Regions from separate parts of the Priestia sp. FSL H7-0729 genome, predicted to be linked through region 1. Evidence: predicted binding sites of a transcription regulator. Region 1 holds the regulator's gene; the other holds the start of a gene.
What was found. Region 1 encodes LexA, which represses DNA repair genes until DNA is damaged. Its sites were predicted from a motif close to CGAACATATGTTCG; they were not measured.

Region 1 (12,790 bases):
CTGAAGCATCTGTCGTATCGATCATGAGAGGAACCTTTACTTTTTTCACAACCAATTCAAGGAACTTCACCATGTCTTCTGACTCTTCACGGTCTGGATCTTGTACACACACATCGACAATGTGCGCTCCATTTTTCACCTGAGCACGGGCAATTTCCGAAGCTTCTTCATATTTGCCTTCGACAATGAGTCGTTTGAATTTCCGTGATCCCAGCACATTTGTACGTTCACCGACCATGTAGGGACGATTGTCCTGTTCGATATAGATTGGTTCTATACCAGACAATGCCGGTGGATGTGTTCCGTTCATTTCTCTTGGGGGGTACTGAGCAAGCGTATCACGCATAGCCCGAATATGTGCAGGGGTTGTCCCGCAACATCCACCAGCGATATTCAACCAGCCCTGTTCGGCAAAAGCACCTATCTTCTGAGCGAGCGAGTCTGGTGACTCATGGTAATTACCGTTCTCATCCGGGAGACCCGCGTTCGGGTAACAACTAACGGCAACCGATGCCATTCCGGAAAGCGAACGAATGTGATCACGCATGAACTCCGGACCCGTAGCGCAGTTTAGTCCTACCGAAATTGGGTTAAGGTGTTCTAAGGATATATAAAAGGATTCGATGTTCTGGCCCGCAAGGGTCGTTCCCATCGGTTCGATCGTTCCTGATATCATCAGGGGCAGTGTAACACCGCTCTGTTCGAAGGCCTGCTGAATTCCGATGCTGCCGGCTTTTACATTGAGGGTATCCTGGGAGGTTTCAAGCAGTAGCGCATCAACGCCTCCCTCTATTAAAGCAAGCGCTTGCTCCAAATAACTGTCGATAAGTTCCTGGAACGTTACTCCCCCAGTTACAGACAGTGTTTTGGTTGTTGGTCCCATCGCACCTACCACATAACGTGGAGATTCCGGTGTAGAGAAACGATCAACCGCAGCTTTCGCAATTCTGGCTGCTTCCAGGTTGATCTCGCGTGCCCGATCCTGAATATCGTATTCAGCAAGCACGACCGATGTCGCACCAAATGTATTGGTTTCAATTAAATCGGCGCCAGCCTCGAGATATTCTTCATGAATGCGCTGGATCAGCTCTGGACGAGTAAGCACTAACATTTCATTACATCCATCCAGATCTTCGCCGCCAAAATCTTCGCCAGTCAGATCAACTTGTTGAATCATGGTCCCCATCGCACCGTCGAGGATTAATATTCGTTGTTTTAATGCATCGTGTAGACTAATCTTATCCAATATCTTCACCCCCGCAAAACGTTAAATCTTAGTTTAACAGAAACTAACTTAATGTGAAAGATCGGGTTTTCTCGCGAAAGATGGCGGGTTTACACGAATTATGAACGGAATTTGAGAATCGACAAAAACAGAGCAATCCGATATAATTCAATTAAACCAAGTGGAAAAGAGGGAAAGAACATGGCTGAAATTGTTATCCGAAATACGAACGAACGCATCACTGGTGACGAAAATGTTCGAAATTTCTTGAACAAATACGAAGTATTATATGAGAAGTGGGACGCGTCCAAACTGAACACTGATCTGCAAAATAACTTTGGATTAACGGATGAACAGAAAACCGAAGTTTTGGAAACTTACGATTATGAAATCAGAGATTTGGCTGCACGTCGCGGATACCAAATCTGGGATGTCATCACATTGTCCGAGCAAACACCAGATATCGAAGAGAAGCTGGCCAAGTTCGAAGAGATCCACACTCACGCTGAAGATGAGATTCGTGCGATTGTAGCTGGTAAAGGAATCTTTGTTATCAAAGCTACAGATGATGTGGGCTACTTTAATGTAGAACTGTCTCCTGGAGACGTCATCTCCGTACCGGAGAATACACCGCATTTCTTCACCTTGATGGAGAACAAACAAATTATTGCTGTACGTCTATTCATCGAAAAAGATGGCTGGATCGCAGATCCATACCCTGATCCTACATTTATCAAACAAGCCTAACACTCTCGTGTTCCGACTTGCTTAACCAAAACCCCTGTTCAATTGAACAGGGGTTTTCGTATATGCGTACGGGCAGTATTATACAACAACGGTGCACTATATAAAATAATGCGGATATTTCGCTTTTATCGATTCCTGTTCAATTACAACCAGTCTAAGATGAGCTTCCATCACCTGAACAGCCTGTTCCGTTTTACGCTCTGTAATAAGCCGATATATATCTTTGTGTTGGGAGATAATGACCTCCAGATTTGAGTCCTCGGCTAGACGTAACAAACGCAACCGATTAAACGGAATATTCAGTTGTTGCAACATTTTCCATGTTCTCAGCTTACCCGTACCCTGGAACAAAATCTGATGAAATTCTTCATCCAGTTCAAAAAGACGATAGAAATTGTTTTTACCTACACAGACTTCCTGCATTGCAATGTTGGTTTCAAGTCGGAATCTGTATTCTTCAGGAAAAGAAGCACAAGCCAATGTCACGATTTCCTTCTCCATCTTCTCCCGCATAAACCTGCCTTCTTCCACATGCTCCAGATTAATATGAGAGACAATCGTTCCGCTCTGTGGAATAATGTCCAGCAGTTCTTCTTCAGCAAGCTTCATGAATGCTTCTCGTACGGGAGTTCTGCTCACCTGCAGTTCATCTGCAATCTCTTTCTCCGAAATCTTGGTGCCCGGCTTAAGTTCCAGATGGAGAATTCGTTCTTTTAACAGATTATATGAATATGCCCGGGTCGAGCCTCTAATTTTTTGATTTATTGACATGCCTAGACCTCTTTCTATCAGCCGTATTCATTCATTTTAGCACAAATTACCGTTCCACTTATATATCGGTGTGAAACGGTAATCTGGCCAACCTTAACGATATTATTGCTTATTTTCTTTGTAGGCTTTGTACGTGTCATTGGCAAGCTTCAGATAATTAGAAAGACCTTGACTGTCAAGCTCTTTGGCAAACGTATCGAATTCCGACAAGTCCCGCTCACCCAAGATAAATTTAAGTGTATTTTGGTCTGAATAATCTTTCAGTGGTGTACTTAGAAGTGTCACCCGTTCACGGTCCTCAGAAGAGTATGGAATTGGTGGTTCGGCCGGGATTACTTCCTTGGTATCTTTCATGTCTTGCTGAAATTTCAACTCTTCTTCACTGAACATCGATTGCAGCAGATCTGTTGTACCGCCGTAGGCAAACACACCACCAGAGAAGCCGAAGTCAATACGCAGATCTTTTGTGCCTTTTGGATTCAAACCATTATAGTTCACGTCTTCTACCAATTTACGTGTTCCGCCCTCTTTGGTAAATGTTTCGCCTTCAACGCCCCATTTGGCAAACTCTTGACCCTCATCGCTGTAGTATAACCAATCAACAAATTGCATAATAGCTTTGAAGTTTTCGCTTTTTTGAATTTTTCCGGAGATCATGACACCGTTCTCAAGTCTGGAGCCAGACATTAATTGACCTTTTGGCCCACCAGGAACTGTAATCTTCGCAACAGAGTATTTACCCTCTCCCAGCGTTTTGTTCATATCATTTCGGTGCAGCACTACCGTTTGGGAATTGCCGTTAATCATAAAAGATTTGCCTGATACAAATTTTTGTACAGCCTGATCATCATCCTGTGTGAAACTTTCTTTGTCCAGCAATCCTTCAGATACCAACTTGTTAAAGTACGTCAGTAGCTCTTTGTATTCTGGTGTTGTAGCTGTGTATACGAACTCATCCTGATCTTCCTTATACGTCAATCCGTTACCAAAGCCCCATCCAGCCTTGGTACCAAATCCGGTAGCAGCGATGTTCAATGTACTATTGAATTGGAAGCGATCCGAAAATGGAATGGAATCCGGGTAGATTTCTTTCAGCTTTTTGGCAGCATTGTATAATTCGTCCCATGTGGTCGGAATGGCGATGTTATTTTCTTCAAAGACATCCGTTCTTACGAGTATTGTGTAATCTGGCCATACTTCTTCATGCAGACCCGGGAGTACATAGTACTTTCCATCTTCCTGTCGAAGACCTTCAAGTTCATCTTCCAAACCCCATTTTTCCACTTTATCTTTGAAGTTTGGCATCAAATCAATATAATCGCTAATCGGCAAGATCGCACCAGAGGACACAAATGCAGCCTCTTCACCAGGGTACGTTTTAGGGATAACTAGTGGTGCATCTCCGGAGCTAATCAACAGAGATCTCTTCTGAGAGTAATCGCTCATGGGTACAATCGTTGGCTCAAGTGTAACACCCGTCAGTTCGGTAATTTTATTGAAAAGTAACCAATCTTTTTTATATGGATAAGTAGGTTGATCACTATATAGTATGGATAGATTAAATGGCTCCGTTGCCTTGAATGTATCCCCTACGTTGTACGTTTCCATCGCTGCCTTGGTTTGAACTTCTGTGACGTCACCTCCAGCTCCAGTACCGCTGCTACATGCTGCCAGAACAACGCTCATCATTGTTGCCAACACCATTTTACCAACAAACTTACGTGGCTTTTGATTCATTTAGGTTATCCCCCTGAGTTTAGTTTAGGTTGACTTTGCCTGAAACGTTAAACAACCTCGAAAAGTTAATCATGTGAATCACTTCAGCTGCTGCGTCTTACTGTTTAACAGACCCTAGCATGATACCGGTTACAAAGTATCTTTGGACAAATGGATAGATGGTGAGTATCGGCAAGATGGTGAGTACCATCGTTACTGACTTAATATTGGCAGCAATCTGTGTCAGGTTATCAGCTGAGGTTGCACCGGCAGTCGCCCCGCTAGTCGCTCCTGCAATCATATTGCGCAAATAAATGGTGACCGGGAACAGTTCTTTTTTGTCCAAATACAGAAAGGCTGGGAACCATGAATTCCAATGACCTACTGCGTAGAACAGCACCATGGTTGCCATAACTGCTTTACTTAGCGGCAAAATAATGCGTAACAGGATTCCGTAAGTGTTCAACCCGTCAATGGAGGCAGCTTCCTCCAGTTCTTCAGGCATATTTTCAAAAAATGACTTCATGATCAGCATGTTGTATATGCTAATTGCACCCGGAACAACAAGAGCCCACATGGTGTTGTTGAATCCAAGGGAATTAATCAAAACATAGTTTGGAATCAATCCACCACTAAAGAACATGGTGAACACGGCAAACATGGTCAAAAACTTGCGACCCATCAACCTCTTTTTGGACAGGGCATATGCGAAAATAGTCGTCATGAACATGGAGATTAATGTACCTACAACGGTGTAGATAATCGTATTTTTATAATTCGTCCAGAACATGCTGTCGCGTGAGATCGTCTTGTAGGTCTCCACATTGAACCCTCTTGGGAACAGACTAACCTTGCCCGAATTAATATACGACTCACTACTGAAGGATTGTGCCACAACATTCAAGAATGGATAGAGCGTTATAAATACCACGAACAGCAGAAAGATAACATTGAATACTTTAAATACCTTGTAAGATCTGGATTCCTGCATGATGCTCCTCCTTTACCATAAGCTTCTTTGTGTCAGTCTGCGTGAGATGGCATTTACGGAGAACACCAGAATCAGACCGATCAGCGATTCGAACAAGCCAATTGCGGTAGCATAACTGAAGTTACTGGATTCCAGTCCGACCCGATACAGGTAAGTGGAGATCACATCAGATGTCTCGTAGATAAGTGGATTGTACAAGAGTAAGATTTTTTCAAATCCAACAGCCAAGAAATTACCCATGTTCAAAATCAATAATGTCACAATCGTAGGCAAGATCCCTGGTATCGTTACATGAATTGTTTGCTTCCATCGATTGGCACCATCGATACGCGCAGCTTCATACAAAGAATCATCTATGGTTGTCAGTGCAGCCAGATACAGAATCGCTCCCCAACCCATACCCTGCCATACCTCAGAAGTGATATAGATTGTTCTGAACCATTCAGCACGCTGCATAAAAGGAATATTGTCTCCGGTGAAGAAAGCCACCAGTCCATTAATGGAACCATTCACTGCTGTCAGCTGCAAGATCATACCTGCAACAATTACGATGGACAGGAAATGCGGCAAATAAGACGCGGTTTGTACAAACTTTTTGAATCGTTTACTCTTCACTTCGTTCAGCATCAGTGCAAAAATAATAGGAACCGGGAATGTAAAGAGCAATGCGAGTCCGCCCAACATCAGCGTATTACCGAATACTCTCCAGAAGGTAGGATCCTCAATGAACATTTTGAAGTATCTTAATCCCACCCACGTTTCTCCAAATATACTTCCCCCGGGAACAAAACGTCTGAACGCAATCACATTACCAATCATCGGCCCATATTTAAAAATAAGGAGATAGATGATGGGAAGGATTAATAGTGAATACAGCTGCCAGTCTTTGCGAAACAAGGTTGCTGCCGTTCGTAATCTGCTTTCTTTACGTAAAGATGTCATGGTTAACGTTGTTTTAGCGGTTTCCGACTCCATGTGTTTTCACTCCGATCCAGAACTTGATAAGTGAGAATAATTCATGTAGAATTCCCATCGTTTCTCCTCTTGTAGAAGACAACAAATCTTTCAACTTCACCCCCACTGCGAAATAGACCATAGCTGAATGTAAGCGATATCATTTTAATTTTTATGTAGAATCACACTATTCAAGGTGCTTCACATCATGAATTAGCACTTGATAGGTAGTGTGATCTCCAAATCGAAAGGAGGTTTCTAAAGTATATGAAGCGCTTACATTAAATCAAAAAAATAGTTAGCAACGACTTCAGCTTCCATTCAAATGAATTAAGTCAAAAGAAATTGCTTAGGACAATCTAAATACTAGTCATACTAGTATGTTAGTTATATTTTAATCCAGCTTCCCCCTAATTTCAATAACTTTTAGTAAAAAAAAAATAGAATCTCATTTAACAAGGTCATTGAGTCAACATGATCAAATAAAAAAACATTGGAAACTTCAAGAACGACATCATCGTTCATTGAAGCTTCCAATGTTTCAGGGTGCTGAGGAAAGATGTTATAGCTGATCTGCTCAGAACTTAGCAATAAGCTGATCTAATTCCGATAAATGCGTTATTTCATGATCAGGCGCATAGGTTTCATTGTTGGTCTTATGCTCACGATTAATCCATACGGATTGGATGCCAGATGATAAAGCACCACGAATATCAGTCGTCAACTTATCCCCCACCATCATGCTCTCTTCGGGTTTAACTCCCAGTTTACTCAAAGCATGTTCAAATATCGACGGATCTGGTTTTCCTTTTCCAAAGTTACCAGAGATAATGATTTCATCAAAGAAAGGAGTCAATTCAGGTACACCATCCAGCTTCTCTTGTTGCAACGCAGGACAACCGTTCGTTAACAGCAACAATTTATACTTTCCGTGTAACTCACGTAAGGTATCCATCGTTTCTTCGTATACATGAGGTCTGGATCTCCGTTCTACTCCAAACTGTGTGGCTAATTGTTCAGCAAGATCTTCCCGATCTATACCCAACTTCAACAAGCCACGACGCCAAGATTCTTTACGGTAAACTGGAGCAAGTTGTTCCAACTGACGGAACTCAGGTTGATCCCCACCAGTAAAGTTAGCCCATAGGCCTTCAAATGGATTGATTCCAATCATCTTGGTAAACGGAAAGGTTTCATATGATTCATACAGCCCGCGTGCCTCATTACGAACAGCTTCTTCAAGTTCTTCTGGTTTAACACCAGTTTCTTTAGCTGCAATTAGACAAGTCTCATGAAAAGCTTCTCGAACACTACGCTCATCCCACAATAAAGTATCATCCAGGTCGAACAAAATCGCTTTTAACGCCATTCCGATCATCTACCCCTTTATGCAATAATTACTTTTCAACGGTTTCCACGGTGATCTGATGTGCTTTTGCAAACTTAAGCAAACGTTCTGCAATCGCATCTGTATCGTAACGGTTCAACAACTTGGTGAACACCCATCTTTTCCCACGACTGTTATGTTCGATAACAACTGTACCTGGTTCAATTCTGAATTTGACAATATCGTCAACCCCAATTGAACGTTCACGATTACCCTTCGTCGTTATAATCCGATTACTGCTAATCTTGATGTACGGACGACGAAGCATGAAGATGACTGCCAAAAATACGTAGAGCAGCATCGTCACCCAGTCCCAGGTTGTCATCGGAGCTTGCACAAGGAACGTGCTCATAAACAGATACAAAAAGGCGAGACCGATCAAAAATATAGGGAACAAAAGGCTGCGTCCCTTAAAGACCTCTTCACCTGGTGTACCTGTAATTGGTTGACCACTTTTTTTACGTTGCTGATTTAACTGCTTGGAATTTTTCTTAACCGTTCTCTCGAACGAACGCGACATGTGAATCCCCCTTATGTGTCTTTGTATCGGCTTACATAACTGTAAACCAACATGTCCCCCTATAGATTGCACACTCAAAATAACAGGAAGAAACCTAAATATCATAAAGATATCATTAGGTTTCGTTAGTGTTTGAGTTTGCCTTGGTGGCCTTTGTCATTCTCATCATCAACAATCTCAATGGTATCCAGTTGTTGTCTGAAATTACTGCGGATATTGCTCAAATAAATTTCTCTTAGCTCGGCACGTTCTGCAAGTTCTTCTTCCGTCAATCCAGTGGACTTTTGCTTACGAGCCAATTCGTTAATGCGTGCTACCAGACTATCTATATCCAAGCTTGTCCCCTCCAAAAATACAAAGTCATATTAACTTTGCCATGATAAAGGTAGCTTGTCAAGTTGACACGCGCTAAAGCATATGGATGTGCATTTTATTCTGTAAATTGCGGTAGAGCTAGTACTTGACCCACTTGAATGGAAGTCGTATGAAGTTGATTCACTTTCTTAATTGCTTCTATATAAATACGTGTATCCATATTCGTCGGTTTATGCTCCAAAGAAATACTCCATAACGTTTCCCCTTGTGAAACGGCGATCTTCCCTCCAGGCAGAACATCATTCTCATTGCCAGCAAATACAGTTAAAACAGTGCTGCATCCAATAAATATAATCAAAGAAGTAATGGCTACCTTTAACATCCACGTGGAAATCTTGAAACGCGCTAAAACCTTCTTGTAGTTCCCTATGTTAGACTTCACCAGTTCCGAATTCATCGGTTCATAAATGCTTTGATAAGTAGAATATCTCATTATATACCCGCCTCCAAACGTTTGTTCCTATCTGTTGAAATCAATATAACACGAACACTTGTTTTGTTCAATATATTTTTAGAACAATTGTTCGCTTTTTTTCGAAGGAAGCTTTAACATATTATGAAGTACTTTTGCAAAGCATTTGCTCATTTGCAGTATTATGCTCTGGATTTTGGACAGATTCTGTTCTAAAAGTTAAAAAACACTGATTTTATGCCATTTTATTTAGAACTTATGTTTGTACGAACGGAGGTTCTATGTTATAATTTTCCCAAACGTTACTAAAATGGGGTTGATACGGTATGTCGAAGATATCCAGCAGGCAGCAGGCAATTCTGGAATTTATACGAAATGAAGTCCGGTTGAAGGGGTATCCTCCTTCCGTACGGGAAATTGGTGAAGCTGTTGGACTGGCTTCCAGCTCAACAGTACATGGACATTTGGATCGTTTGGAGAAAAAAGGTTTGATCCGACGCGACCCTACCAAGCCAAGAGCCATTGAGCTTTTAAGCCAGGAAGAATCTGAGCATTCACATCAATTTGCTCACAGCGTTGCACGTATTCCTGTCGTTGGTAAGGTTACAGCCGGGGTTCCAATCACTGCAACCGAGAACATTGAAGACTACTTCCCTCTTCCTACACATTATGTAGGTGAACAGAAAGTGTTTATGCTTTCGGTAGTCGGAGATAGTATGGTGGAAGCAGGAATTGTTAACGGAGATTACGTTATTGTCCGTCAACAGCAAACTGCTGATAACGGTGATATCGTCGTTGCAATGACTGAAGACGATGAAGCTACAGTGAAAACGTTCTATAAAGAGAAAGATCATATTCGCCTTCAACCGGAGAATGCGACCTTCGAGCCTTTACGTTTGAAACACGTTAGTATTCTGGGTAAAGTCATTGGCCTTTTCCGTGATATTCATTAATAGTTAACATGAGTAACCAATCTAGACACATAGAAATACGAAAGAGGTTGTCCTGACGAACAGGACAACCTCTTTTTTCTTGTTTATATTTTTTTGCGGCTAATTATTCACTGCGTTTCAAAACACTTTTGTGGTGTGAGAACACATCAAAGCTCTGTTGTCCGTGATATGAGCCCATTCCACTCTCTCCTACACCACCAAACGGGAGATAATGCGATGTCATATGAGAAAGTGTGTCATTAATACATCCTCCACCGAAGGATACTTGATTCAGAACCTGATCCTGCAGTTGCTCATCCTGTGTGAAGAGATATAGGGCCAATGGTTTTGGCCGGCGAACAATCCCGTCCAGCATGGGATTCAGGTCACTGTACGTAAATACGGGAAGAATCGGACCGAAGATCTCTTCTTGCATGACAGGTGAATCCCAGTTCACATCTCCAAGTACAGTCGGCTCAATCAGCAGCTGCTCACGCACAGAACGTCCACCTAGCAGCGTTTTGCCATCTGTAAGAAATTTCGACAACCGATCAAAGTTACGCGCATTGACAATATGCGGGAAATCAGAATTTTGTACCACATCATCTCCAAATTTGTCTTTGATCTCTGCGCCAATTAGATCAATCAATTCATCATGAACTTGTTCATGCACAAGCAAGTAATCCGGAGCAACACATGTTTGCCCTGCGTTCAGGTACTTACCACGAACAATACGCTGAGCTACCAGCTTCAGATCTGCATCACTATGAACAATAGCAGGACTCTTACCACCTAATTCAAGAGTTACAGGAGTCAGGTGCTCCGCAGCTGCCTTCATCACAATGCGACCAACCCCTGTGCTGCCTGTGAAGAAAATATAATCAAACTTCTCTTTTAACAATGCTGTGCTGGCTTCAACTTCCCCTTCCATAACGGCGATATACTCATGAGGGAAGATCTCCTGAATCAGCTCATACGTCAGACGAGATACGGCTGGTGTTAATTCAGAAGGCTTGATAACTGCACAGTTACCGGCTGCAATTGCTCCAATCAGTGGACCAAACGCCAGTTGGAAAGGATAGTTCCAAGGTGCAATAATAAGAGCCACTCCGTACGGTTCAGGGTAAATGGTGCTCACCCCATCTGGCATAGCCGAATTGGTCGGGACTTGTTTTGGCGCAGCCCATTCCTGCAGATGTTCTAATGCAAAATCCAGTTCACCCAGAACAATGCGGATTTCGGAACCGTAAGCTTCCGCCTCGGATTTGTTCAGATCAGCACGAAGTGCATCTTGTATCCGTTGCTGATACTTCTCAATTCCTTTTCTAAGCTGTTGAAGCGCGTTAATTCGATACTCGATATTTTTGGTTTGTCCTGTATAAAAAAATGTACGTTGTTCTGTCACCATTTGTTTTGCCTGATCCATATTAACATCTCCAATTAATTATTTAAAATTAAATTGCTCAAAATTTAATTAAAGTATACCTCTTCTATATGAAACTTTCAACATACAATTGAAACATTGCTTTATATGTATCTGAACGAGGGTTGGAAATTTAAATGAGTGAAATTTAGAATTTGCCTCTATTACTTGGCTAATAAAATTTCTAAGGATGTAATTTAAAACTTTTGCTTCCGACAGGTTGATGAAATGTAGAAAGAATATATATTTCAATTCCGCTTTTTTAGGTTATTGGATAAATGATAATGATTTTGAGCTATAACAAGCATGATTTTATAAAATTCTTTAAATAGAAGGGTTTTGTTAGCACATATAAAAAGCTCCTCTTTTATTGATAAGAATAGGGTTTATGATTATCCAAATCTGCGATTGATACATTATGTGTTTTTGTAACTAAGGCATACAATAATATAACAAAAAAATTTGCTGCATATACCCGTGTTTGATCAATTTATTGTTTTTTTATATATTGTAAAGACAATACAGGAGGTGCTTTGTATGTGCGGAAGATTCACAATCACTGATCCTATAGAAGCGATAATGGACAGGTACTACGCTTCTATAGCTGATGGCTATGAGTATAAACCTAATTACAATGCAGCACCCATGCAGTTCATTCCAACCATAATCGGTAGTAAAGACGGTAATCGATTGGGTGCGCTCCGATGGGGACTCGTTCCTTCCTGGGCAAAGGATGATAAGATCGGGAACAAGATGATCAACGCCCGGGCCGAAACGCTGACAGAGAAGCCCGCCTTTAAACGTTTAGTTGAATCCAAACGCTGCATCGTACCATGTTCGGGATTTTTCGAGTGGCGTAAAGAAGGGACAGCCAAGACACCTATGCGAATTCTGATGAAGGACGACAGCATATTTTCATTGGCTGGTCTGTACGATACCTGGACAGATTCGGATGGAAACAAGCTGAGCACATGCACCATCATTACTACTGAACCAAATAGTCTCATGGAAGACATACACAACCGCATGCCGGTTATTCTGCACCCTGAGGATGAGGCGGAATGGCTTGGTAGAGTTAATGATGATGTCCAGTCATTGCTTGGGTTACTCAAGCAATTTGAAGCGTCTGCGATGCGAGCTTATGAGGTTCCGCAGGAAGTTGGCAATGTGCGGAACAATAACGAAGGATTGATAAAGAATCATCTAAATTAGTAATTGGGAATGGCTGGAGCGATGCTACAGGTGTCGCTCTTTTCAGTTCCGCTTTTGAAACATCTGGAAGGTTATACACTTATCTGATAGACTCAATTGAGTCAAATAGATTTTACAGAATTACA
Region 2 (12,790 bases), on a different contig from region 1:
TCTTCCATGGTGAGGTTGGATATACGTTCCAACTCCGTCACCTGGTTTTTGTAGATCATTTCGATCTGCTGCTGTGTCTCATCAATTCGTTTCTCTTTGTTAGCCACTTGCTCTTCTTTACGTTCGAGTGATTCCAATTTTTTATCCAGCGACTCTTCTTTTTGCAACAATCGTCTTTCTTGTCGTTGAATTTCGTTCCGACGTTCACGAGTGTCTTTTTCAGCTTCAGCACGAATGCGATGGATTTCATCCTTCGCTTCCAGCACCGTTTCTTTCTTCAGTGCTTCTGCCTCTTTCTTCGCGTTCTCCACGATTTGTACGGCAGCTTGTTCCGCACTAGAGATTTTAGCCTCTGCAAGAGATTTGCGAATAAAATATCCTACTCCGAACCCAATGATTAGCGCGGCCACAACGAGAGCGATCGTGATTGCAGGATTCATACTGTTCACCTCCTCGTTGGTTCCTCCAAGGCATTCCTTGGGTTAATTTGCAGTTTTCAAACCTTACATATGTTTGGGAATAACGAATACTCACGGCGATCCCCCGCCGATTTTCATTTCACATGTACATGTTTCCACGTACTATTCACTGTTTCCAGCGAACCCATAATTAAGAATGGTATAAATCTTAAGAAACCGAAACCGCTTTTTTGGAAGGAAAAAGGGTTGTCCATTTCTTACAGACTCATGTCCATTTTAGTATTTGACGAAAGAAATTGTCAAGAGAATGCAGTATAGAGACTCCAGTCTGCTAATCCCATAACAACGCTTCGTCCTCTTCAGAGTCCATAGCCTCATCTTCTTCAATTAAACAATTCACGACGCGGCGCACCATATCCATTGAAAAACCACGTCTCATCAAGAAGGGAAGCGTTTTATTTTTCTTCTCTTTGACGTCCCCTTTGACCTGATTCCATTTTTTGCGTCCGGCACTCAAAGCAGTCTCAAATTCTGCATCCGTACTGACACTTTCCAGTACTTCAGCAATGAGATCATTGGCAATGCCCTTTTGACGCAGCTCTTGCCTTATCCACAGTTTTCCCTTCCGCTTGCCCTCCATACGCTGTCTTGTCCATTCCTTTGCAAATAGGTCGTCATCCACCAGCTTCTCCCGCTCAAGTCGATCCAGCGTCTCTTCAATTAGAGGTGCAGCAAACTCCTTCTGACGAAGTTTCTGACTTAATTCATGGCGCGTACGCGGCTTATGCTCCAAAAAGCGCAGAGACTGTGCATACGTCCGCTGTCGCTCGTCAGCTACAATGATTTCTTCCAGATCCTTCTTCATAAAGGTATTGCCTTGAGTCATCCTGTATTTAATCATCACATCTTCAAGTACCGTAATGGAGTGGATGCCAAAATTGATTCGATAACGAGCTTGCCTGTGCTTCGTTCGTTCTACACGTGTAATAACAAGTTCTTCGTTGTCCGGAAATTGGGATAGGCCATCCTGTTCTGCTTCTTCATATAAATCCTCGTCATGTTGATCCATTCAGGTCTCCCCTTTCACATCATTTTCATTCTGACTACGCCATGCACATCTTCACATAAGACAGAGAACACTAATAATACAAAAGGCCGGGAAGTCAGCCCGGCCTTTATCTCCACAGTTATCTCTGGCAGTCAGCGTGCCAACAGCCCCTGTCCATTGGGACAGGGGCTGTTGGACACCGAGAGCACTCCCACCATAATTCCTTATCCAAATCGAGCTAACCTCAATCAGGCAAGTTTACGGAGTCCAGAGGGCAACGCCCCCCGGCCCCTCCCCATAAGGGGAGGGTTTTGGGACGATTACTCGTTGATTTCAAACAATTCTTGTTCTTCTTCTGCTTCTTTTTGTTGCTCTTCACTAGTTGGCGCAGGAACTGCGGTAGTCAAGTTACTAGCTACCCGAATTTTTTGCTCAATGATTTCAGCAATATCTTTATGCTCTTTCATGAACTGCTTCGCGTTCTCACGGCCTTGTCCTAAACGCTCACCTTCGTAAGAGTACCAAGCACCACTTTTATTAACGATGTCCAGCTCAGTACCAATATCAATGATACTGCCTTCTCTCGAAATACCCTCGCCATACATGATATCCACTTCCGCTTGTTTAAACGGAGGTGCCACTTTGTTTTTCACGACTTTAATACGAGTACGGTTACCAATCATGTCATTACCTGATTTGATGCTCTCAATACGACGCACATCCAGACGTACAGTAGAATAGAACTTCAGAGCACGACCACCAGGTGTTGTTTCCGGGTTACCAAACATCACGCCGACTTTCTCACGAAGCTGGTTAATGAAGATTGCAATTGTTTTGGATTTGCTAATTGCACCAGACAATTTACGCAGCGCCTGAGACATCAAACGTGCTTGCAAACCAACGTGTGAATCACCCATTTCGCCTTCAATCTCTGCTTTTGGAACCAATGCAGCTACAGAGTCAATAACGACGATATCTACTGCACCACTGCGTACAAGAGCTTCTGCAATTTCCAGCCCTTGCTCACCCGTATCTGGCTGAGATAAAAGCAATTCGTCAATGTTAACGCCCAATTTGCTTGCATATTGAGGATCAAGAGCATGCTCGGCATCGATAAATGCTGCTTGTCCACCAACACGTTGTACTTCAGCAATCGCATGCAATGCGACAGTTGTTTTACCTGAAGATTCAGGTCCATATATTTCAACAATACGGCCTTTAGGCAAGCCGCCTGTTCCTAATGCAATATCCAAAGCCAAGGAACCGCTGGGAATAATTTCCACATTCATATGAGTGGACTCACCCAGTTTCATGATGGATCCTTTACCAAATTGCTTCTCTATTTGACGGAGCGCCATATCAAGCGCGGCACGACGGTCTGACAATAAGCTCACACCCTTTACTGTTTATAAGATAATGATACCTTGTTTTAACACGTTTGCCAAGCTTTTTTTCGAACATACATTCGTTTTTTTTGTAAAGGCCGAGGCGCCTCTTCCTCAAAGAAACTTTCCATTAAACAGAAAAAAGAACCGTAAACAAGGCTGTAAAGCCTAATTCTACGGTTCTTCCGTCTTCATTAATTATACCTGCTTGGAGTTCCAAATGCAATCGAAGCAATTAACTAATCAATCCATTGCCACAAGTTTTTGCCATAGACGATAGAGAATTGCTTTGGCTGAACGAATACGAACCGTCTCGCGATTACCATTAATACGCAGCTCATGGATTTCCGTCTCTTTTCCACGTTCAGCAAGAGCGATGAAGACAAGTCCAGGCGGTTTGCGTTCCGAATACCCCGGTCCAGCTACACCGGTTACAGCCAGGCCAAAATCAGCATCGCCAATCATACGGATCTGCTCAGCAAGCACTTTTGCAACCTCCGGACTTACCGCCCCAGGCGCATCTTCACCTTCCAGATAATCATGAGGCACATTCAGCAACTTTTCTTTGATTTCATTGGAGTAACATACGATTCCACCTTTGAGCATTGAGGCACTTCCGGGTACAGAAGTCAGACTTTGCATGACAAGCCCTCCTGTACAGCTCTCAGCCGCGCTAAGTGTTAGCCCCATGTCAGACATCATGGTTACAATCGTATACTCTATAGGCACATCCTCGTTGGCGTAGAGATGTTCTGTCAAACGCTCCCGAATCTGAACCTCCATCGCATCCAGCTTCAGCTTCGCCTCTCCCTCACTCGCAGCCTTGGTGGAGACACGTACCGTAACTTCACCTTCGCTCGCGTAAGGAGCAATCGTAGGGTCTGTCTGTGCGTCAATTAGATCCAGCAGTCGATCCTCTAGAGCAGATTCACCAATGCCTGCGAATTTGAGCATTCGGGAATAGATCGGCATCTCTTCTGTGAGTACATGCTGGAACAGCCAAGGCTTGACTTCCTGTTCAAACATTGGAATTAGCTCTTTAGGAGGTCCAGGCATCACAACATAATACTTATCATTATCAGAGATCGCATTTCCCGCCGCAAGGCCCGTTTCATTAGCCAGAGGTGTGCCACCATCAATAACAATCGCCTGACGTCGGTTATTCTCTGTCATGTCCACATTACGATCTCTGAAAAAGCTCTCAATTTTGTCCATAGCCATTCGATCTGTATGCAGTTTTCGGTTAAGCACAGCTGCAAGAGCATCCTTGGTCAGATCATCTTGGGTAGGTCCGATGCCACCGGAAAATAAAATAACGTCTGCACGGCCCTGCGCAATGCGAATAGCTTCACTCAGTCGATTCAGGTTATCCCCAACCACCGTTTGGAAATATACATCGATCCCCATCGCAGCCAATTCACGGGATAGGTATCTGGCATTGGTATTGACGATTTGTCCAAGCAGTAGCTCTGTGCCAACTGCAATAATTTCTGCCTTCATTGAGCATCCTCCTGTACATGTGGTGAGTGATCAAAGGGCAATAGGATAATTTCCTATTGCCCTTGACCCAATGCTTCCTTCATAATTACCCATTTGTAGAACCAACTATTATGCTTTTGTTAAATGAAGCAGGTTTTTGTTTTTGATAAAATAATCGATACCCGACCAGATGGTAATAAGCGCTGCTGCCCATACGGCGATGATATCGACGTGAATACCCGTGTATGAAAACGGGAAATTGTTCAGCAGTAACAGCACAATCGCCACAATCTGAACTACCGTCTTCAGCTTGCCCCAAGCACTGGCGGCAACAACCGAACCATCCAGCAATGCAATTTGGCGCAAGCCGGTAACTGCAAATTCACGACTAATGATAACAACTGCAATCCAGGAATCCAGTTTGCCCATCTCCACAAGCGAGATCAAAACTGCAGTAACCAATAGCTTGTCTGCGAGTGGATCGAGCAGTTTTCCCAGATTGGTAACCATGTTATTTTTCCGCGCAAGGTATCCGTCGATTCCATCTGTGCTTGCGGCGATGATAAAAATAACAGCAGCAATCAGTTGATTATACGGAAGCGAAAAGCTTCCAAGCTGCAACGGCTCTGGATAAAATGGAAAATCCACGAGCAGGAACACCATCAAAAAAGGGATTAAGCAAATTCGTGCAAGCGTAATCCGGTTGGGTAAATTCACAAGACGCCCTCCCTCATATCCTCCATTACTCCAAACAATCATCATAATCCCGTTATCATCATCCGGAACATGAAATGTACAGTTTCAATGTCAATCCGTATTAACATGATCCCACTATGTAGAAACGCAAAAAATAAAGTCAACCGCTCAAAAGCAAAACCGCTTTAAACGTTCCGGTGACTTCCAGAAGATGTACTGCTTTTCACAAAGTCAGCAAACGATGAGGACTGGACTTGATGCATGACTGCCAGCAATGCACACTTAGTATAATATACGCCTAATACCATGTCAAAAAACACTTCTGCTATAAGAAGGTCTTATTACTTGAAATTTGTATATTGTAAATCCAGAGGCAGGTTGGCACCATTTAACAGCTGCATGACTGCTTGCAAATCATTTTTACTCTTACCCGTTACCCGTAGCTGGTCTCCCTGAATCTGACTCTTCACTTTCATCTTGGAATCACGAATCAGTATATTGATTTTTTTGGCGATGTCCTGATCAATCCCCTGTTTAAAATTCAAACGCTGGCGGACAGTACCAGAAGATGCCGGCTCTACCTTTGCGTAATCAATGTTTTTCAATGGTAGACCACGCTTCGCCATTTTGGATTGAAGTACGTCAATGACAGCCTTAAGTTTGGTCTCATCATCAGATACGATCGTTAACGCATCCTTATCCAGTTTCAGACTGCTCTTGCTGCCCTTGAAGTCATAACGAGTGCCAATTTCCTTCTCGGTTTGTGTAACGGCATTTGTCAGTTCCTGCAAGTCCATTTTGGACACGATATCAAATGAATTTTCTGAACTCAAAACAGTCACCCTTTCAGTTAATCATATGTTCTGTAACATTATAGAGGATACCTCAAGCAAAAGTCTAATTTCAAGCTAGTTTACACAAAGAAAAAAGCATTTTTGGCTTCCACTTGAGATGGCTGCCAAAAATGCTTGCTGGTCCAGCTTCCAACTAATAGCGGCTGCGGTTGGGCTGTCTGAACATATCGAGCACACCCAAAAGCACATGTGCAAGTCCAAAACCCAATATTCCGTAACCCCAAGCACTTGGAGTCAGGTAATAACCCAGGAGGCTGACAATGATCCCTAAACCCGTTACGATCCAGCTGACTGTCACAGCCATCCACCTCACTTCACCAAAAGTTAACTGCAAGTTAAGACACGATTATTGTCTCCTGTAGTTGACCCGGTTATTCGCTACCTGTGGTGCCTCCTGTACCGTCCGTTGATCCATTTTCAACACCTGTGGAGGAAGTAGTGCTACTACTGTCTTCACCAAGCTTCAAACGGATCCGATTGGTTGCCTTGCCATCTGTTACAACTTGCCCGCCAACCTCAATCGTGGTCGCTGCAGCGTAACCGGACTTAATATACATGCCTGCACTATCCAGCTCAAAGGTATAGCTGTCGCCTTCGGCTGTATTACCATACTCCAACTTCTCTCCGCTGGAGTTCTCGCCCTTATACACTTCCAGCCAGCTATTTCCTGAGGCTTTGATCGTAACCGTTACAGGTTTCCCAGCACTTCCGTTAACTTTAAAGTTCGTAATATTGCCTGATTTTCCATCTTCTGCAACCGTTACAGCAGACGGCGAATTGTCTGTCGGTTCCTGATTTTCTCCCGTCTGTCCGTCCGTCTGTCCATCCGTTTGACCATCAGTTTGGCCATCCGTTTGTCCTTCTGTATCTGTACCGCCACCGTTGCCACCAGCGTCGCCTTCACCCGTACCCTCAGCGCCTGAGTCTGTTGCAGGCGGATTAGATGCCTGTCCGTTGTCGACAGATTGATCCGGTTTATCTTCAGGCTTTTGTTGACTGTCTGTAATTTTGACCGAATCAAGACCCTGATTATCTGTTTCATCACCATTGTTATACACCACGTATACATACAACAGAACTACGATCAAAACAGGGAATGTCCACATCAGCGCGACGGACATCCATCGATTACTACGCTCAACCGGACGGCTAGAACGCTTCTGTATAACCGGTTCCATCGTTGCTTCCGCCTCTTCTGCCGGTACGTCTTTTTTGTGTCCCTCCAGCAGCTCATCAGGGTTCAGTCCCACGGTCTCCGCATAGGTTTTAATGAAAGCACGCACATAGAAGCTACCTGGAAGCACTTTATAGTCTCCTGCTTCTATGGCCTCCAGATACCTCTTGCGAATTTTTGTCATTTCCTGTACATCGTCAAGACTCATCCCTTTTTGCAGCCGGGCCTCTCTTAACTGCTGACCCAGTTCAGACATGCTATCTCCTCCTTATGTTTATCTCATCAGTTGTTGCTAATCTATTCCATGATTCCGTACGGAGCCTTACAGTTCGTCGGTGTAGCTTGCCGTAAACGTATCATAAATAATTTCTTCATTTGGAATATTGCGCAATTCAATAATAATGTCAAAATCATTAAAATCATATTCGGATTCCTGCACAAAAATATCCGGATGTTCGATAACCTTGGTGCTAGGCATAGACATAATATCCTGCAACAGGTTGTAATGCCGCTCACTGGAACGAATCGTACTTACAATTCCGTCAATGATGAAAACATTGTTCGGGTTCAATTCGTCTTCGGACATTTGACTTCTTATCGTCTGACGAAGAAGTGTGGAGGAAACAAACGTCCATCGCTTCATCGCACATACGCTGCCCGCAATAATGGACTCCGTTTTACCAACACGAGGCATTCCGCGCAAACCGATAACCTGATTGCCTTCCCTCTTAAATACTTCACCCAAAAAGTCCACAAGTAACCCAAGTTCATCTCGTGTGAAACGAAATGTTTTGCGATCATCCGAGTCACGGTCAATGTATCTGCCATGACGCACGGCCAGAATATCCACCAATTTAGGTTGACGCAAAGCCGATACGGTGATGCTGTTGACTTTGCCAAGCATTTCACCAAGCAAACGGATTTTTTCATCATCATCCGATTCAAGCAGCATGCCTCGAGTTTTGCCTTCCACACCATTAATGGTCAATATATTCACTTCAAGCATCCCCAGCATAGAGGCAATGTCGCCTAATAAACCGGGTCTGTTCTTATGTATTTTATATTCCATGTACCATTGTTTAGATTCCATTTCAACACCCCGTAATGCATTATTCCACATTATTCGACAGCAACAGAACGTGTCCGCTGGACAACAATCTGAGACATCTTCTAAAAATGGGTCACGTTAATGATATATAAAATGAAAATGAATTACAAGAACCGCTCTGTAATCCGTTTGTAATCATTAGAGAAAAGCCCCCTTGCGGGAGCTCTTCATCTGTAATCTTATGCGTTTTGTTTGGCCAATTTGACCATCAGGCACGCAATCGTACGACGCTCATCTGCATCGCCGACATCCCATAACTCTTTCAATGCCCGGTTGGAATGATTCGCCGGATCGACTTTCTCATCAAGGAAGTCGCCGATTTCATACGCAAGTTTGTTGATGGTTTCTTCACTCATCCCCATCTTCTCTGCTTGCAGTACGCGGTCACCCAGGAACTTCTTCCATGTGTCAAAACTGGAGAGCACTGTTTTTTCTGTTGACATGATAAATCCTCCTTAGATAACGCATGAGATTTAAAATCAACAGTTGTAATATGTGCTTTCGAGACACTTTATATACGAGCATGTTGAAAATAATCTGGAAGACGCCTGCTTCTCGGCAACCTTCACCTGTTTCGTTCATAGTCACTCAAGTTTCTTGCTTTTTTAAGTTAACCAACCGCCATTTGGACTGATAATCTGCCCATTGATATAACCCGATTCAGGGAGGGCCAGAAAATAAACCAATGATGAGATTTCATCAGGTTGAGCAAGTCTTCCTGCCGGAATTTCCTCTTCCAGCATCTTCAGTTCACTCTGATCCAGATGGTTCAGCATGGATGTCTGAACGGCGCCAGGAGCAACGGCATTTACGGTTACTCCGGAAGGGGCGAGTTCTTTAGCAAGCGCTTTGGTGAATGCATTCACCCCACCCTTGGTTGTGGAATACAACACCTCACAAGAAGCACCAGACAGTCCCCAGATCGATGATACATTAATGATTCGGCCATACCTTTGAGAGATCATGTGAGGCATCATTTCCTGTGTACACATAAACGTGCCTTTGAGATTGATGGCCATCACTTCATCCCATATTTCCTCTGTAACATCAGACAACATCCCATAATGCGAGATTCCTGCATTGTTCACGAGGATATCTGGCATGAGATTGTGTGACTCCAGCTTCTCACGCATACGCTCAATCTGTTCCCGGCTGCGAAGATCCGCAGACACAGTCATGATTCTCCCACTGCCCTGTTCCATGCACCGTCTGGCGGCTTCATTCGCTGCTTCATGCGATTTCATATAGTGTATAACAACATTCATTCCCACTCTGGCGAAACGTTCTGCGATAGCCGCTCCGATTCCACCACTTGCTCCAGTTACCAGTACAGTCATTTCCCCAATTGCCTTCAATTGTCCCGTTCCCCTCTCCATATCAAGGACTCACGACTAGCGATACAGCCAGTTGATCCCAGCGAATATGCTCTCTCAGTCTGAGATTTACATCTTCCAGTGTAATCGATTCATAGAGCGGAAGCATATTGAAGAAATCACCGCCACGGAATTGCTGACGTGTAAATTCATGCGCAATGTTCTCAGGAGAGTTGAGCATGCGCAAATATCCGCCTATTTTCTTTTTGCGTGCACGTTCAAAATCTGTGGATTCGAACCCTTTTTCTACAATGGCATCCACTTCTTCACGTATACGCGCGAGCAGTTGGTCCGGGTCTTTCGTATCACCACCAATGGCTGAAAACGAGTATTGTGGCGAACTGTTATACTCATGTCCAAAACTGTCAGAGATCAGATCTTCATCATAGAGCTTCTGAAATAATCGTGTGCTTGAGCCAAACAAAAGATCCATCATCAGCTGCGTTGTCATATCCCGCCGTAACAATTTTTCTCCGGTGAGTCCAACGTCCGTCTCTTTGAATCCAAACAGACATTTGGGCAGTGAGACAGCCAGTTTCGATTCTCGTCTGGCCTCTCCTACCTGCTCTGGCTCCGGTTCGAAGAAACGTTCGATACTCCCCTGTGGCTTATAATCCTTCTGTTCCTGGTTCGAACGAACCATATCTATGACTTCCTGTGGATCTACACCACCTACCACGAATAAGAGCATATTACTCGGGTGATAGAAGGTGTTATAGCACTCATACAACATCTCTTTGGTGATCGTACGGATGGATTCCACCGTTCCGGCAATATCGATATGCACCGGATGTTTCTGATACATGGCTTCGATCAATCCAAAATAAACACGCCAATCCGGATTGTCAGCATACATGTCAATTTCTTGCCCAATAATCCCTTTTTCCTTTTCCACATTTTGATCCGTGAAGTAAGGATTTTGCACAAAGTCAACTAATGTTTGTATATTTTCATTCAAATATTCGGTCGCTGAAAACAAATAAACTGTCTGATCAAAGCTCGTAAATGCGTTAGCTGAAGCACCGTGAGACGCAAATGTTGCAAAAATATCGCCTGTTGGTTCTTCAAACATTTTGTGCTCCAGGAAATGGGCAATTCCATCCGGAACCTTCACGGCTTCCTGTCCTTCAACCTGAAAATGATTATCCACCGATCCATACTTGGTCGCAAACGTAGCATACGTTTTCTGGAATCCCAGTTTAGGCAAAATATAGACATGCAGTCCGTTATCCATTACTTCGTAATATAGTGTCTCCTGCAAATGCTCATACCGAATGCTCTCCACCGATATTATTCCTCCTTCTCGTCCCGCAAGAAATAAATCGTATCCAGACGGAACTGTTCTGCCGCCTCACGAACATCTTCCTTGCTGATCTGTTCTACCTGAGTCAACAGTTCTTCAGCCGTTCTCTCCTTGCCAGACAACTGTCGATTGAAGTCATAAGCGATCATTTCAAAAGCAGAATCCTGCATTTCCTTAAGCAGGTTACGAATCATCGCTTTGGTTTGGGACATTTCAAGATCACTGATCGTTCCACTTCTCATTTCTTCCAACTGTTGTTTGATGATGGTAACGGCCTTCTCATAATTAGGGATTTCAATCCCGGATTGAATGGTGGCAATGCCCTTATGTCCGTCATATCTCGAAGACGCGTAATACGCCAGGCTTTCTTTTTCACGAACATTTACAAACAGTTTGGAATGAGGATAACCACCGAGTATCCCGTTGTACATTAGTGCTGCTGCGTACTGAGGATCTCCATAAGTGATAGATGTACGGAGTCCCATATTGAGTTTTCCCTGACTCACATTCAGTCGCTCGACAACAGTCTCTACTTCCTTATCTCCTCGAACTGCAGCCTGTGTCTGATAATCCGAGGAAGACGTTCGATCTACATTGAAATGACGTTGAACAAGGTTCTCCACCTCTTCAAGTGTCGTATCCCCTACCACGTACAGATCCATACTCGCCTGTTGCAACCACTCCTGGTAAGACGCAGTCAGTGTGTCAGGCTCAATCCCGGGCAGATCCTTTCGCTCACCCAGTGGATGAAGGCGGTACGGTTCGTTCTTGCACATCTCCTCAATACTACGTTCAGCGGCATAGCGCATTTTATCATTAACGATAGACTCCAGCTTTTTGCGAACCGTCTCTCGCTCTGCTTGTACATAAGACGTTCTGAAATGTCCATTCTCCTGTGCAGGTCGGGTAAGAACCTCTCCAAGGAAGGCAAATGAACGATCCAGCAGCTGTTCATCTCCTCCAACAAACGAATCATTAATGGTATCCATTCGAAACTGTACAATCTGATAATCGCCGCGTTTGTAGACGTCAAAACCAAAACCGGCTCCGTACAGATGCTCCAATTGCTCACGGAATTGCGTTGTTTCCGGATAGGTCTCCGTCCCGCGTCGCAGAACAAAAGGTGTCAGCGCTACTTTGGTTACTGTATCTTCTCGTAAGGGAACGCCTGCATAAAGCGATATAGCAAACGTTTTAAATCGTTTAGTCGGAAGCACATGTATACGAAACGCTCTCTTGCTACCTCGTTCGAATCCTGATGTATTCAAATGTCAAAACCCCTTTACGGCGTCATTTGTCATGCAATCGTATGAAGATAAACGTAACAACCATTTTAACCCATTCAAAAGGCAAGAAGCAACCGAAGTCACGCCTTCTGGTTGCTTCCAACATCATTACATACAAAAAATATGTTGCCCGATTGTTTTCACCTGTGGACGGGTCCAGATCCATTTGGATGTTGCTGTCTTTGGATTAAAATAATAGAGACAACCGCCGGACGGGTCCCAGCCATTCAGGGCCTGCTCCACTGCCTTTTTGGCTTGTGCGTTTGGTTCCAGATAGATTTGTCCATCCGCTACAGCCGTAAATGCACCTGGTTGAAAAATTACGCCTGAGGGTGTACTCGGAAAACTTGGTGATTTTACGCGATTCAGAATGACTGCCGCTACTGCGACTTGACCTTCAAATGGTTCACCCCGGGCTTCACCATATACAGCGTTAGCCATAATCTTCAGTTCATTCTCGGAGAGACCGAGTGCATTGGCAGATCCCATATTGTCTTGCTCTTTATCTGCCGTATTGTTGCTGCTTCCTCCACTCCCACCTGAGGATTCCTTGTGTAGCGGCGGTTCTGTTGGCGACCATTTGGTTGACGCATTGTACAGCTTGAGTTTGGTTTCAGCTCCTACCACACCATCTGCCTTCATGCCAAACTCGGATTGAAACCATT

Region 2: a site for LexA is predicted at 2,922-2,935, ahead of recA (recombinase RecA). Genes of this name have one in related genera too.

What each region holds. Positions count from the first base shown of each region.
Region 1 covers NZ_JBBOTQ010000001.1:181,451-194,240, reverse strand. Annotated here, with positions in the region: gene metH (methionine synthase) at 1-1,246, opposite strand, end outside; gene MHH93_RS00855 (cupin domain-containing protein) at 1,427-1,972, shown strand; gene MHH93_RS00850 (GntR family transcriptional regulator) at 2,069-2,743, opposite strand; gene MHH93_RS00845 (ABC transporter substrate-binding protein) at 2,846-4,480, opposite strand; gene MHH93_RS00840 (carbohydrate ABC transporter permease) at 4,578-5,450, opposite strand; gene MHH93_RS00835 (ABC transporter permease) at 5,463-6,392, opposite strand; gene MHH93_RS00830 (HAD family hydrolase) at 6,982-7,773, opposite strand; gene MHH93_RS00825 (hypothetical protein) at 7,802-8,311, opposite strand; gene MHH93_RS00820 (DUF896 domain-containing protein) at 8,437-8,646, opposite strand; gene MHH93_RS00815 (LysM peptidoglycan-binding domain-containing protein) at 8,742-9,119, opposite strand; gene lexA (transcriptional repressor LexA) at 9,425-10,051, shown strand; gene MHH93_RS00805 (aldehyde dehydrogenase) at 10,155-11,456, opposite strand; gene MHH93_RS00800 (SOS response-associated peptidase) at 11,991-12,665, shown strand.
Region 2 covers NZ_JBBOTQ010000013.1:87,234-100,023, reverse strand. Annotated here, with positions in the region: gene rny (ribonuclease Y) at 1-440, opposite strand, end outside; gene MHH93_RS23155 (regulatory protein RecX) at 751-1,488, opposite strand; gene recA (recombinase RecA) at 1,788-2,852, opposite strand; gene MHH93_RS23145 (competence/damage-inducible protein A) at 3,096-4,352, opposite strand; gene pgsA (CDP-diacylglycerol--glycerol-3-phosphate 3-phosphatidyltransferase) at 4,461-5,048, opposite strand; gene MHH93_RS23135 (YajQ family cyclic di-GMP-binding protein) at 5,369-5,860, opposite strand; gene MHH93_RS23130 (hypothetical protein) at 6,015-6,185, opposite strand; gene MHH93_RS23125 (helix-turn-helix domain-containing protein) at 6,253-7,311, opposite strand; gene MHH93_RS23120 (DUF3388 domain-containing protein) at 7,378-8,145, opposite strand; gene MHH93_RS23115 (DUF3243 domain-containing protein) at 8,343-8,606, opposite strand; gene ymfI (elongation factor P 5-aminopentanone reductase) at 8,769-9,539, opposite strand; gene yfmH (EF-P 5-aminopentanol modification-associated protein YfmH) at 9,541-10,821, opposite strand; gene yfmF (EF-P 5-aminopentanol modification-associated protein YfmF) at 10,827-12,107, opposite strand; gene sleB (spore cortex-lytic enzyme) at 12,234-12,790, opposite strand, start outside.